3 linked regions of the Lentimicrobium sp. L6 genome follow. The protein of the gene in region 2 interacts with the protein of the main gene of each other region in a pairwise test. Links are inferred from orthologs where the notes say so. Each region holds a gene or a part of one and is shown on either strand. Other genes may lie near its edges.

What was found. The genes of interacting proteins can lie anywhere in the genome.
Region 1: the proteins of HNS38_RS01210 (region 2) and dnaE interact in binary tests that used the Escherichia coli proteins (3 or more experiments, as listed by UniProt). The link is inferred for Lentimicrobium sp. L6 from one-to-one orthologs.
Region 3: the proteins of HNS38_RS01210 (region 2) and HNS38_RS17220 interact in binary tests that used the Escherichia coli proteins (3 or more experiments, as listed by UniProt). The link is inferred for Lentimicrobium sp. L6 from one-to-one orthologs.

What each region holds. Positions count from the first base shown.
Region 1 is NZ_JABKCA010000008.1:78,170-83,557, reverse strand. Bases 77-4,957 are described here. They hold dnaE (DNA polymerase III subunit alpha), read right to left. Parts: upstream 4,639-4,957; coding sequence 277-4,638; downstream 77-276. Other genes in these bases: HNS38_RS03470 (T9SS type A sorting domain-containing protein), read right to left, coding at 4,795-4,957; guaA (glutamine-hydrolyzing GMP synthase), read left to right, coding at 77-180. Also shown: more of guaA, read left to right, coding at 1-76; more of HNS38_RS03470, read right to left, coding at 4,958-5,142. UniProt on the Escherichia coli protein: DNA polymerase III is a complex, multichain enzyme responsible for most of the replicative synthesis in bacteria. This DNA polymerase also exhibits 3' to 5' exonuclease activity. The alpha chain is the DNA polymerase catalytic subunit.
Region 2 is NZ_JABKCA010000003.1:2,838-6,212, forward strand. Bases 326-3,193 are described here. They hold HNS38_RS01210 (methionine aminotransferase), read left to right. Parts: upstream 326-1,114; coding sequence 1,115-2,272; downstream 2,273-3,193. Other genes in these bases: HNS38_RS01205 (OmpH family outer membrane protein), read left to right, coding at 524-1,030; HNS38_RS01215 (amidohydrolase), read left to right, coding at 2,260-3,066; HNS38_RS01220 (T9SS type A sorting domain-containing protein), read right to left, coding at 3,163-3,193. Also shown: HNS38_RS01200 (DPP IV N-terminal domain-containing protein), read right to left, coding at 1-256; more of HNS38_RS01220, read right to left, coding at 3,194-3,375. UniProt on the Escherichia coli protein: Shows aminotransferase activity with methionine and histidine as substrates, and to a lesser extent also with phenylalanine.
Region 3 is NZ_JABKCA010000083.1:10,522-13,884, reverse strand. Bases 77-2,932 are described here. They hold HNS38_RS17220 (cbb3-type cytochrome c oxidase subunit I), read right to left. Parts: upstream 2,390-2,932; coding sequence 764-2,389; downstream 77-763. Other genes in these bases: HNS38_RS17215 (SCO family protein), read right to left, coding at 2,391-2,932; HNS38_RS17225 (cytochrome c oxidase subunit 3), read right to left, coding at 141-764; HNS38_RS17230 (cytochrome C oxidase subunit IV family protein), read right to left, coding at 77-138. Also shown: more of HNS38_RS17230, read right to left, coding at 1-76; more of HNS38_RS17215, read right to left, coding at 2,933-3,176; HNS38_RS17210 (cbb3-type cytochrome c oxidase N-terminal domain-containing protein), read right to left, coding at 3,309-3,363. UniProt on the Escherichia coli protein: Cytochrome bo(3) ubiquinol oxidase is the terminal enzyme in the aerobic respiratory chain of E.coli that predominates when cells are grown at high aeration.

The DNA of each region.
Region 1 (5,388 bases), on a different replicon or contig from region 2:
GAGAATGTTGTTGCCTTAAGAGCTGTTTCATCAACAGATGGAATGACAGCCGATTGGTCACATCTACCATTTGAGTTTTTAGCCAAGGTTTCCAACGATGTGATAAATAAAGTTAAAGGAGTAAATAGAGTCGTTTACGATATCAGTTCCAAACCACCTGCTACCATTGAGTGGGAATAGAAAAAACAAAAAACAGCCTTGTATTTTAATTCAAGGCTGTTTTTTTTCTTAAAGGATAAGTATTTATTATAGATAATATAAAAAGATATCGCGCAATTACTTCACCAACCGAATACTTAATTCTTCATTATCTTTTAGCGCATTGATAAAATGCTTAGAGTTTACTTTAGTAGGAATATTCATATGTAATATCTCATTATTTTCATCGATAACTTGCACATTGATGGGCGTTTTGCCACCACCGGTTTCAATAACAGTATTCAGATTATCTATCAATTGAGAAGATACATTATGTAATTTGATGCTAAGGTCAATTCTCCTTACATATTTCTCCATCACTTCAGATAACAGTTCTATAGCATTGATTTTGAGTTCAAACTCATCACGCCAACGGGGTTTTTCTGGAGCTACTTTTAAAAGAACATATTGGTCTTTTCTACTCAAAATACTCTTGTATTTCTCGAAATTTTCGCCAAACATATTGATTTCCAATGAACCTGTATAATCCTCCACAGTGAATCTACCAAATGGCTTTCCTGTTTTGGTCATCATCGTGGTGCTAGCAGGGATAGAGATAATACCTGCTATGGTATATGGCTTGTCTCTAAGTAGCTTCAGCTCATCGGTTTCAGGCTTTTTACCATCTTTGTCCTTTTCGGTATTCATCACAATTTGATTCAGCCTTTCCATCACAGCATTGAAGCTTTTGATATCGCTATTGCAAAATTGCTTAAGTTCCATACTATAAGTATCTAGAGGATGGCCAGATAGATAAAATCCTACCACATCATTTTCCCTTTTTAATGATTCGAGTTGTGACCAAGGTTCAGTCTCTGGAATTTCTGGATCAGGCAATTCTACAGAGCCTAAGTCTCCAAATAAACTTCCTTGATTAGAGTTTTGTTCCGCTTGAAACTTATGTCCATATTGAATGATTTTCTCTAAAAAAGTTGAGCCATTTTCCATATGGAAGAAGACATGACGTGGTGTTTTCTCAAAACTATCGAAAGCACCGGCATAGACCATAGATTCTAAACTCTTCTTGTTAACTGAACGAAGGTTAACTCGTTTGACCATGCCAAAAATACCTTTATACTTGCCATTTTCTCTGCGTTCCTCTATAATCATATCGGCAGCAGCACCTCCAACTCCTTTGATGGCATTTAATCCAAAGCGAATATCTCCATCTTTATTAACTGCAAAATTAGTTCCTGATTCATTAATGTCTGGACCTAAAACCTTAAATCCTTGATTTCTGCAATCATCGATAAAGAATGTCACTTTCTCAATATCACTCATATTATTACTCAGTACAGCGGCCATAAATTCAGCTGGATAATGGGCTTTTAAATATGCCGTTTGATAAGAAACATAGGAATAACAAGTGGCATGAGATTTATTGAAAGCATATTTAGCAAAAGCTTCCCAGTCACCCCAAATTTTATTGATAAGTTTGTCTGGATTCTTTTTTGTCTCCGTACATTCCTTCATGAATCGCTCATTAGCTTTACAACCTTCAATAAATAATACTTTCAACTCATCCATCATGGCTTTAATCTTCTTACCCATGGCTTTACGGAGTGAATCGGATTGTCCACGAGTAAAATTAGCCAGCTGGCGAGAAAGAAGCATCACCTGTTCTTGGTAAACTGTGATACCATAGGTTTCTTCCAGGTATTCTTTCATCATTGGAAGATCGTATTCAATGGGTTCTAAACCATTTTTTCGCTTTACAAAACTAGGAATATATTCTAAAGGACCAGGACGATAGAGCGCATTCATAGCAATCAAATCCTCAAAACGAGTGGGCTTTAATTCCTTAAGATACTTTTTCATTCCAGCCGACTCAAACTGGAATAACCCGGTAGTATCGCCATCAGAATATAATTGGTAGGTCTTTTCATCTTCCAAGTTTACATTCTCAATATCTATTTCAACACCTTTCGATTCTTTGATATTCTCAACGGCATGCTTAATAATGGTCAGAGTTTTTAAACCCAAAAAATCCATCTTTAATAAACCAATATCCTCAACATGCTTTCCATCATACTGAGTTACATATTTTAATTCTGAATCTTTTGCAGTACTAATAGGAACATAATTCTCTAAATCTTCTTTGCCAATAATAACACCACAAGCATGAACACCAGTATTTCTAACTGAGCCCTCCAATACTTCGGCATATTTTAATACATCGGCAGCCTCGCCTTTTCCTCTTTTTATATTATTCAGTTCAGGAACTTCTTTAAAAGCATCCTTTAATGAAATACCCGGTCGAGTTGGTACAAGTTTTTGGAGTAACATGGTTTCTGATAGTGGATATTGCTGTACTCTACCCACATCTCGAATAGCTGATTTTGCTGCCAAACTACCGAATGTCACAATGTGAGCTACTCGTTTCTCACCATATTTATTCACTACCCATTCCATGATTCTTCCTCTACCTTCATCATCGAAATCGATATCGATATCGGGCATGGACACACGATCAGGATTCAGGAATCTCTCAAACAGTAGATTATATTTTACAGGATCTATTTCTGTGATACGAAGAGAATAGGCCACAGCAGAACCAGCAGCAGAGCCACGACCGGGACCCACTACAACTCCCATATTTCTTGCTGCAACCAAAAAATCCCAGACAATAAGGAAATAGCCAGGGAATCCCATCTTTTTGATAGTTTCCAGTTCAAAATCTAAGCGCTCAATGAGTTCTTCTGTTAGAACTGCTCCCCAACGAATATGTGCTCCTTCATAAACAATATGCCTGAGATATTCATTTTCATCGGTAAAACCCTCAGGAAGAGTAAAGTCAGGCATGATAGGCTTGGAGTTCAGAGGGTAATTCTCCACCTTATCAACTATTTCTTGAGTATGAGCAATGCACTCAGGATGATCCTTAAATAGTTCAATCATCTCTTTCTGAGTTTTGAACCATTCTTGACCTGAATACCTAAGACGGCTTGGATCATCAATGTTTTTTCCAGTACTGATACAGATTAATCGATCTTGAGCTCCAGAATCTTCTTTATTTACAAAATGGACATCATTGGTGGCAACTACTTTGATTCCGTATTTATGGCCCATTTCCAAAAGTTTCTGATTAACAAAAACCTGGTCTTCATATACTTTACTATCTAATTCTGGATCTCCTGACTGATGCCTTTGGAGTTCGAGGTAAAAATCTTCGCCAAATAAATCTTTATACCAAAGGGCAGCTTTTTCTGCTTCTCCTTGGCTTTCATTCATCAGTTTTTGATTCACTTCACCGCCTAAACAAGCTGAAAGAGCAATTAATCCTTCTGAATTCTGACTTAATAATTCTTTATCTATACGTGGTTTGTAATAATTTCCTTCTAACCAAGACAGACTCACCATTCTCATCAAGTTCTGATAGCCAGCTCTATTTTTTGCCAATAACACCAAATGCCAACCGCTACCGTCAATTTTGGCTTCTTTTCGGTGCATTCCTCTTCGTGCCACATAAACTTCACAGCCTAAAATTGGCTTTAAACCTTTTCCGGTTAGTATTTTGTGAAATGTTTTTACTCCGAACATATTACCATGATCGGTAATGGCAACAGCTTCCATTCCATCATTTAAAGCTTTTTCTGCTAAACGGGGAATAGAAGTCGCTCCATCTAGGATAGAGTATGGGGTATGTAAGTGTAAATGTGAATATTTTAGCTCTCCAGTAAGGATAGTCTTGGTCTTTACAGTACCTTTTTCTAATTCAGTTTGAATACTGATTTCTGGGGAGTCTGATTCATCTAGATCAACTGCATCATAGGGTTGAGTATTTAAACCTATAGCTTGGATAGTATTTGGGTTTGCCAGTTGAAAAGCCTCAAATTGTTCTTCAGAAAAATGCAATTTCCCTGCTTCAATAACTTTGAGTCGAACAAGTTCGAGAAAACAACGAGCGGTGGCTTCCACATCGGCAGCAGCATTATGTGCCATATCGAAGGCTTCCCCAAATAATTTCTCATGGAGTTCGCCAAGTTTGGGCCATTTAAACTTTCCTCCTTTTCCACCAGGAATAGCACAATAATTTGTCGATTCATTTTTAGTATCTAAACTGGTACGCTCAAAAAGGGGAGTATCGATGTCTTTCCTATGAAACTCAGCCCCAATGATATTATTATCAAATTCAATATTATGGCCAACAACAAAAGTAGTTTTCTTAAGCGTCTCGTTAAACTCATCCAAGACCATACTTAAGGCAACTCCCTGTTTTTCTGCTCTTTCAGTGGTGATACCATGTACCTTAACTACAGCATAGGGGATTTCATATCCTTCAGGTTTAATGATGTAGTTTTTAACTTCCACCAATTGGCCTTTATCATCATGCAATTGCCAAGAAATTTGGACCATACGTGGCCAATTATCCGAATTGGTGATAGGTGCATTATAATCCTTAGGTAAACCAGTGGTTTCAGTATCGTAAATTAAAAACATAGAACAGAATTAGGTTGAAAATGAGCCTTCAAAAATACCCAAAAACAACATAAGTATCTGGCTTGTTAATAATTTATATGTGACAGAAAACTAGTTATTTAGTATCATTGTTAATAAGTTGGACTAAATGTGAAAAACTGAAAGCTTTGGTCCATCTTATCGCACGATAAATTTATAGTTAACAGATTGAATATTTTCTATTAGTCTTAATAGATAGATTCCGTTTTCTATATATCCAATATTAATTTGAGTTTCATTAAAGCTTGAGTGTTGAATATACCCACTTCTAACCAACTTACCAGCAGCATTTAGAATCTGATAATTGGTTTCTTTGGATAAGTTCTCCGCTCTGATGTTAAAGACTCCTTCATTTGGATTAGGATAGATGATGTAGATATCTTTATCCAATTCTGAAATTCCAAAAGCATCTTTAGGATATAAATGTAAGACGAAAGTGTCAGACCAACTTTCCTCATTGGTGGTGATGATAAATACAAAAGACACATCTTTCTCTATACAGTTTTCATTAATTGTAAACTCATATCCGCCATTGCTCCATACTTCTCCATCTGAAATGATATCATTATATGTTTTGTGATCACTTGTAATAGTAATATCTAGATCGCTACAGATAATGACCGCAGAAACTCAGCTAGCCGTTTCAACCCCAGAATTAAAAATGCTTACTGGCATTACAATATTTTCTCCACCTTCTGCAATTTCATCAATATCAAAGCCATCAGGAGCAAA
Region 2 (3,375 bases):
AGTCTGCAAAATCGGCAAGACTTAATATGGTATCAGCTTTTGCTTGATCACTAATGGAGCGGAGAACTATTTTCCCATTTTCTTTATAGCTAAAATTCTGGCTATTGCTTTGCCAAGATAAGCTAGAAAGCCTTTTGGGTAAAATGTTTCTGTTCTGATATATGGCGTCTTCAAAGGTGAGTACCTTGTCTTGAGCCCATAAAGAGGAGGCCATCAATATTAATATACCTAAAAGTATAAAACTTAATCTTTTCATTTTATTCATTTTATTATTGAGATGCAATTTTACAAAACCTTTTCTTAAGTTTTTATCGAAATATTCGATTTCATCTATTATTTGGAAATGGTGTAAAATGGGTATGTTAACTATACTTACTCATTTTTATTTTTGTAATGAGTTAAAGAAACTTAAACAATTCTATTTTTTATGGAAAGCCATTCGGATATTTAAATTATTTGAATAAATTTGCGCCTCGCAATATGGTATTCCATTTGCTATAAATTTGAAACTAATTATATTACAATGAAAAACATATTTAAATTATTTGTCGTTTTATTAATTGCTGGGTCATCTTTAACAGCTCATGCTCAGACAGCTAAGATTGGTCATGTCAATTTCCAAGAATTATTAGGAATCATGCCTGGTCAAGAAGCAATAAATCAAGAATTGGAAACTTTTGTAGCTGGTTTAGAAACTCAATTACAAGCTATGCAAAGTGAATTAGAAGCTAAGTATGCAGATTATCAAAATAATCAAGCTACAATGTCAGAAATCATCAGACAAACTAAAGAAAAAGAAATTATGGATTTGCAACAGAGAATGGAAGCATTCAATCAGCAAGCTCAGTACGAAATTCAAAATAAGCAAGTGGAATTATCAGAGCCTTTAATCAAAAAAGCTCAAGATGCCATTACAGCTGTTGCTTCGGAAAATGGATTCACTTACATCATTAATGCAAACGACCAAGTTTTACTTTACAAGAATGGTACGGATATTTTACCAATGGTGAAAGCTAAGCTAGGTTTATAGTTTAATGTTTAAAAATATTTAAAGCCATATCAAGCCAATTGATATGGCTTTTTTGTATCTTTGTTTTCTAGAAATAATCTTTTTATGGAAGCTTTTAAAGGTTCAATTATATCAAAATCTCCAGGGGTAAAAACCTCTATTTTCGCAGTGATGTCGCAAATGGCTAATGAACACAACGCCATTAATTTAGCTCAGGGTTTTCCTGACTTTGATGTGGATGCTGAGCTCATTAATCTCATTGCAAAGAATATGAGGAAAGGGCATAATCAATATGCTCCTATGCCTGGTTTACCAGAACTTCGACAGCAGATTGTTGCCAAAATCAAAAATACTTTTGGTGCTGAATATAATGCTGATACAGAAGTTACCGTAACATCAGGTGCTACTCAAGCATTATTTACCGCTATTTCTGCATTTGTTAGAGACGAAGACGAGGTCATTGTTTTTGAGCCAGCTTATGATTCCTATTCCCCTACCATAAAACTCAATAGAGGAATTGTTAAATATGCCAAGCTTCGCCTTCCCGATTATCATATCGATTGGACAGAAGTGAGTCGTATGATTTCTCACCGTACGAGAATGATTATTCTGAATACTCCTCATAACCCTACTGGAGCTGTGCTTTCAAAGAAGGATTTGGATGCTTTGCATAAGCTTACTAAAAATACGGATATCATTATTTTAAGTGATGAAGTATATGAGCACATTATCTTTGACAAGAAGAAGCACCACAGCCTTTCTGCTTATCCAGGATTAGCCGAAAGAAGCATTGTGGTGGCTAGTTTTGGGAAAACATTTCATGCTACAGGTTGGAAAATGGGTTATGCAGTGGCCCCAGAAAATTTGATGAATGAGTTTAGAAAAACGCATCAGTTTATTGTGTTTACTGTGAATACTCCAATACAACATGCTATAGCAGAGCATTTAAAAGATGAAGGTAATTATTTAGGATTAGGTTCTTTTTATCAAAAGAAAAGAGATTATTTCTTGAAACTGATTAAGAATTCAAGGTTTAAGCCTGTTCCCTCATTTGGGACTTATTTTCAGGTATTAGATTATTCAGAAATTAGTGACTTACCAGAGATGGAATTTGCAGAATGGTTGATAAAAGAGCATGGTGTTGCTAGTGTTCCAGTGTCGGCGTTCTATCATAAAAACGATGACCATAAAATGCTTCGATTCTGCTTTGCCAAGAAAGAAGAAACCTTAGAGAAAGCAGCCGAAATACTATGCAAGATTTAACAGTAACTTTCATTCAGTCCAATTTAGTTTGGAATGATTTTCGTGCCAACCTATTAACTTTCAGTGAAAAATTAAATGCTGTGTCAGAAAAAACAGACTTGGTTGTATTACCAGAAATGTTTAATACTGCATTTGTAGTTGAGCCAGAAACTGTAGATAAAGAAGCGGCTCATATTTCTTTAGATTGGATGATAAGGAATGCTCAAAAGTATGATACCGCCATTTGTGGAAGTATGATAGTTAATGAGGAGGGCAATTATTACAATCGTTTCTATTGGGTGGAACCAAATGGAAATATTCAAAAGTACGACAAAAGGCATTTGTTTACATTAGGCAACGAGCATTTGAAAATAACTGCTGGTCAAGAAAACATAATAATCGAGTACAAGGGTTGGAAAATAAAACCTTTAGTATGTTATGATCTTCGTTTTCCTGTATGGGCTAAAAACACTTATGCGAACGGTCAATATGAATACGACCTTCTTATTTATGTAGCCAATTGGCCAGCAGCAAGAAATTATGCATGGAAATCATTATTGGTAGCTAGGGCTATCGAAAATCAGGCTTATGTAGTTGGAGTCAACAGAATAGGACCCGATGCTAATGGAACTAAGCATACCGGATTCTCTAGCATTATTGAGCCGAAAGGTGAATTGATTTCTGAGGAGGTTGAAAATATAGAATCCTCTCAAACTATATCTTTATCAGCTGTCGATATGAATACCTATAGAGAGAAGTTTACAATTGGAATAGACTGGGATGAGTTTTCTGTAAAAAAAAATAAGCCCGATTAAAAGGATTAACCGAGCCTATTGTTTTCTATTAAAATCTTTTGGAATTGGCTCCTAAGAATTATTCTTAAGAACAGCTAGATTTTATTGTAAGATGTTTTATAGCTTTTGAAATTTAATATGTTGGTTCTTACCTTCAGAAATGGTCTCAAGAATATATGAGCCAACTGGTAGATTTGAAATGTCAAGAGTGTTAGTGTAGGTTATATTGTTCATAATATAAACGCTCTGCCCAGTGGCATTCAGAATTCTAATACGCTCTGGTAAACTTTTAAAGTTAACATTCAAAATATCATTGGCTGGGTTTGGATA
Region 3 (3,363 bases), on a different replicon or contig from region 2:
AGCCATATTACCAAAATCTAAATAAGCTACAGTAATGGTTAACCAAGTCAATATAAGCAATACTACCCAAACTCTCAGGTTAGCAGCGTAACTAACTATATGATGATCTTCTTCGTGATTATTTTTATTGTTTTCCATAATTAGATAATTAAGTACATTAATGGGAATAAGAATATCCAAATTAAATCGACCAAGTGCCAATATAATCCGGCATTTTCATGAAATGCGAAATTATCGTAGGTTTGTTTTCCTTGATTAATTTCCTTAATCACAAAACCAATGATAATAGCTCCAATAATCACGTGCAACCCGTGTAGACCTGTCATGAAATAATAAAGCACAAAAAATAGGCGTTCTCCTCCAGGCATGGCTTCAAACATATCTCCTCCAGGGTATAATCCAATTTCGAACTTATGTCCCCACTCAAAATATTTATTCACCATAAAAACACCTGCTGCTAATATGGTAAACCACAATAATCCTTTAGCTAGGCGATAGTGTTTTTTTTGAATTGCAGTAATAGAAATAGCAACAGTTGCAGAGCTTGTAATTAATACTATTGTATTAATAGCTCCGATAAAAATATCAAGGTGTGCCGAACCTGCATGAAAATCCTCCATATTCATGTTTCGGTATATAGAATAGACTAAGAATAGTCCTCCAAATAATAGCAACTCAGTAAAAAGGAATAACCACATTCCTAATTTTGAGGCAGCATCGTCGCGGTGCTCGTCATGAGCGTGTTGTAAAGCTTCTGAACTCATTATCTTTCCTCCTTATTCTGATATTCGTAAGGGCCACTTGTTACAGTAGGAATTTCATCAAAATTCAATACTGTAGGTGGTGATTGTACAGTCCATTCTAAAGTTAAACCTCCCCAAGGATTTTTAGCTTCTTCTGCACTTATTTTCTTGGCCTTAAAGAAATTAATAATGACCATGATGAGACCAGTTACCAATATCCAACTTCCTACTGTTGAAATAATGTTGGGAACATGGAACTGAGGTAAATAGTCATAATATCTTCTTGGCATTCCCATAATTCCAACAACTAACATTGGAAAATAAAGGATGTTGAAACCAGTGAACATCACCCAAAATGCAATGGTAGCTTGTTTTACGTCATACATTTTCCCATAAATTTTAGGAAACCAATAGTATAATGCTGCAATAAAGGCAAATCCAGTACCTCCAAACATCACATAATGAAAGTGCCCCACAACAAAATAGGTATCATGTAAGTGCACATCAGTTGCTAATGCTCCAACCACCAAACCTGTTAAACCTCCAATGAGGAAAAGGAAAATAAATCCAAGTGCAAAGAGCATAGCTGGTTTTAAATCGATAGAACCACCATACATGGTAGCCAACCAGTTGAATACTTTAATAGCACTAGGAATAGCCACTATGAAGGTAAGAATAGAGAAAATAATTCGAGCAGAACCACTCATTCCTGAGGTGAACATATGGTGTCCCCAAACAGTGTATCCTACAAAAGCAATAAACAAACTAGAAAAAGCAATGGCTTTGTATCCAAAAATCTTTCTTTGAGAAAAAGTTGGAATGATTTCTGAAATCACTCCCATAGCTGGCAAAATCATTACATAAACAGCAGGGTGGGAATATATCCAGAACATGTGCTGATATAAAATCGGGTCACCTCCTAAAGAAGGGTCGAATAAACCAACGCCTAAAAACCGCTCTGCTACAATCATTAATAAAGTGATACCCACAATTGGAGTAGCTAATAGCTGAATCCAAGCTGTGGCATAAAGCCCCCAAGCAAATAGTGGCATACGCATCCATGTCATTCCTGGTGCACGCATTCGGTGCATGGTGACCAAAAAGTTAAGCCCCGTTAGAATAGAGGAGAATCCCAAGATAAAAGCTGCTAATACTGACATGCTCACGTTTGTACTTGTATTCACGCTATAGGGCGCATAGAAAGTCCAGCCTGTATCAGCTGGTCCATCACCAAATACCAATGTAGAAAGGGCAAAAAAGGCACCAATTACATATAAGTACCACGATAAAAGGTTAACTCTCGGGAAAGCTACATCCTTAGCTCCAATAATAATGGGAAGGATTAGATTCCCAAATACTGCTGGAATTCCAGGAATAATAAAAAGGAAAATCATGATGACGCCGTGCAGTGTAAAAGCACTGTTATAAGTATTGGCATCAATATATTGACCTCCAGGCTCTAACAGCTCTAATCTCATTAAAAGACCAAGTGCTACTCCTACCATAAAAAAGGAGATAATGGAATAGAAATAAAGCAGTCCTATTCGCTTATGGTCCGTTGATAGAATCCATTTAAAGATTCCTTTTCGGCCCCCAGTGTCCTCAAAAAAGTTTAATTGAGGCTTTGATGTAACATTGTCATCCATATTACTGTGTTGATTTTGGTTTTTTCTTTTTAAATGCTAAAACAAGGAATAACAATAAAGCCAAGGCCATAATGATACTTCCCGATATTTTTGTAATATTAAATACATATTTTTTTCCTTGAGGATCGTAGCTAAAGCAAAATTCAAGAACTTTGTTAATGGTTGGGCCGGAAATGCCCTGACTGGCTTCAACAATAGCCATTTTAAGGTCAAAAGGAAGAAAGTAAGTTCCATGCAAATAGCGAGTTACTTTTCCTTCAGGGCTAGTTACCATGATAGCTGCAGCATGTACAAAATCTTTACCTTCTCTCTTAAATTTGAAACCTAAGTTATCACTAGCTCTTGCAATGTTTAAGCTATCACCTGTTAACCAAATCCAAGCCTCATCATTTACTTCTTTGGTAAATGATTTCACATAATTATCTTTTTTCTTCGCACCTAGTGAAGGATAATCATCTTCGTTCATACTAATAGTTATAACTTGATAATCTTCTCCTAAAACTAAATCTGTTTTATTAATCACGTCAGCAACGCCACCCAATAATGGGGAACATAAACCTGGGCAATTGTAGTAGATGAAACAGAAAACGGTGGGTTTGTCGATTAGACTGGTAAGTTGAACACTATTACTGTCCCGATCTACCAAATAGATGTCTTTTGACATCAAAGTATCCAAATGCTCGTAAATACCAATCTGCGTGGTATTTTCAATGGCTATTTTTTCTTGAGCATTTAGAAAATTAAATAACGAGGCAAAAATAACGAAGCCTATTAGTTTGATTTTCATTTAGTTTTTGTTTTTATTCTATATATGCGATTATTTAGACTAAATAAACATTACAAAGAAATGCAAAAAAAAACGGATGAACAAAAAAGCATGTTCATCCGCTAGTACTTTAACACCTATTTAACAGGAACACTACTTACATTCTGTTCCTTGTGCTTCTTTAGCATTTGCAGGATTAGATCCAACA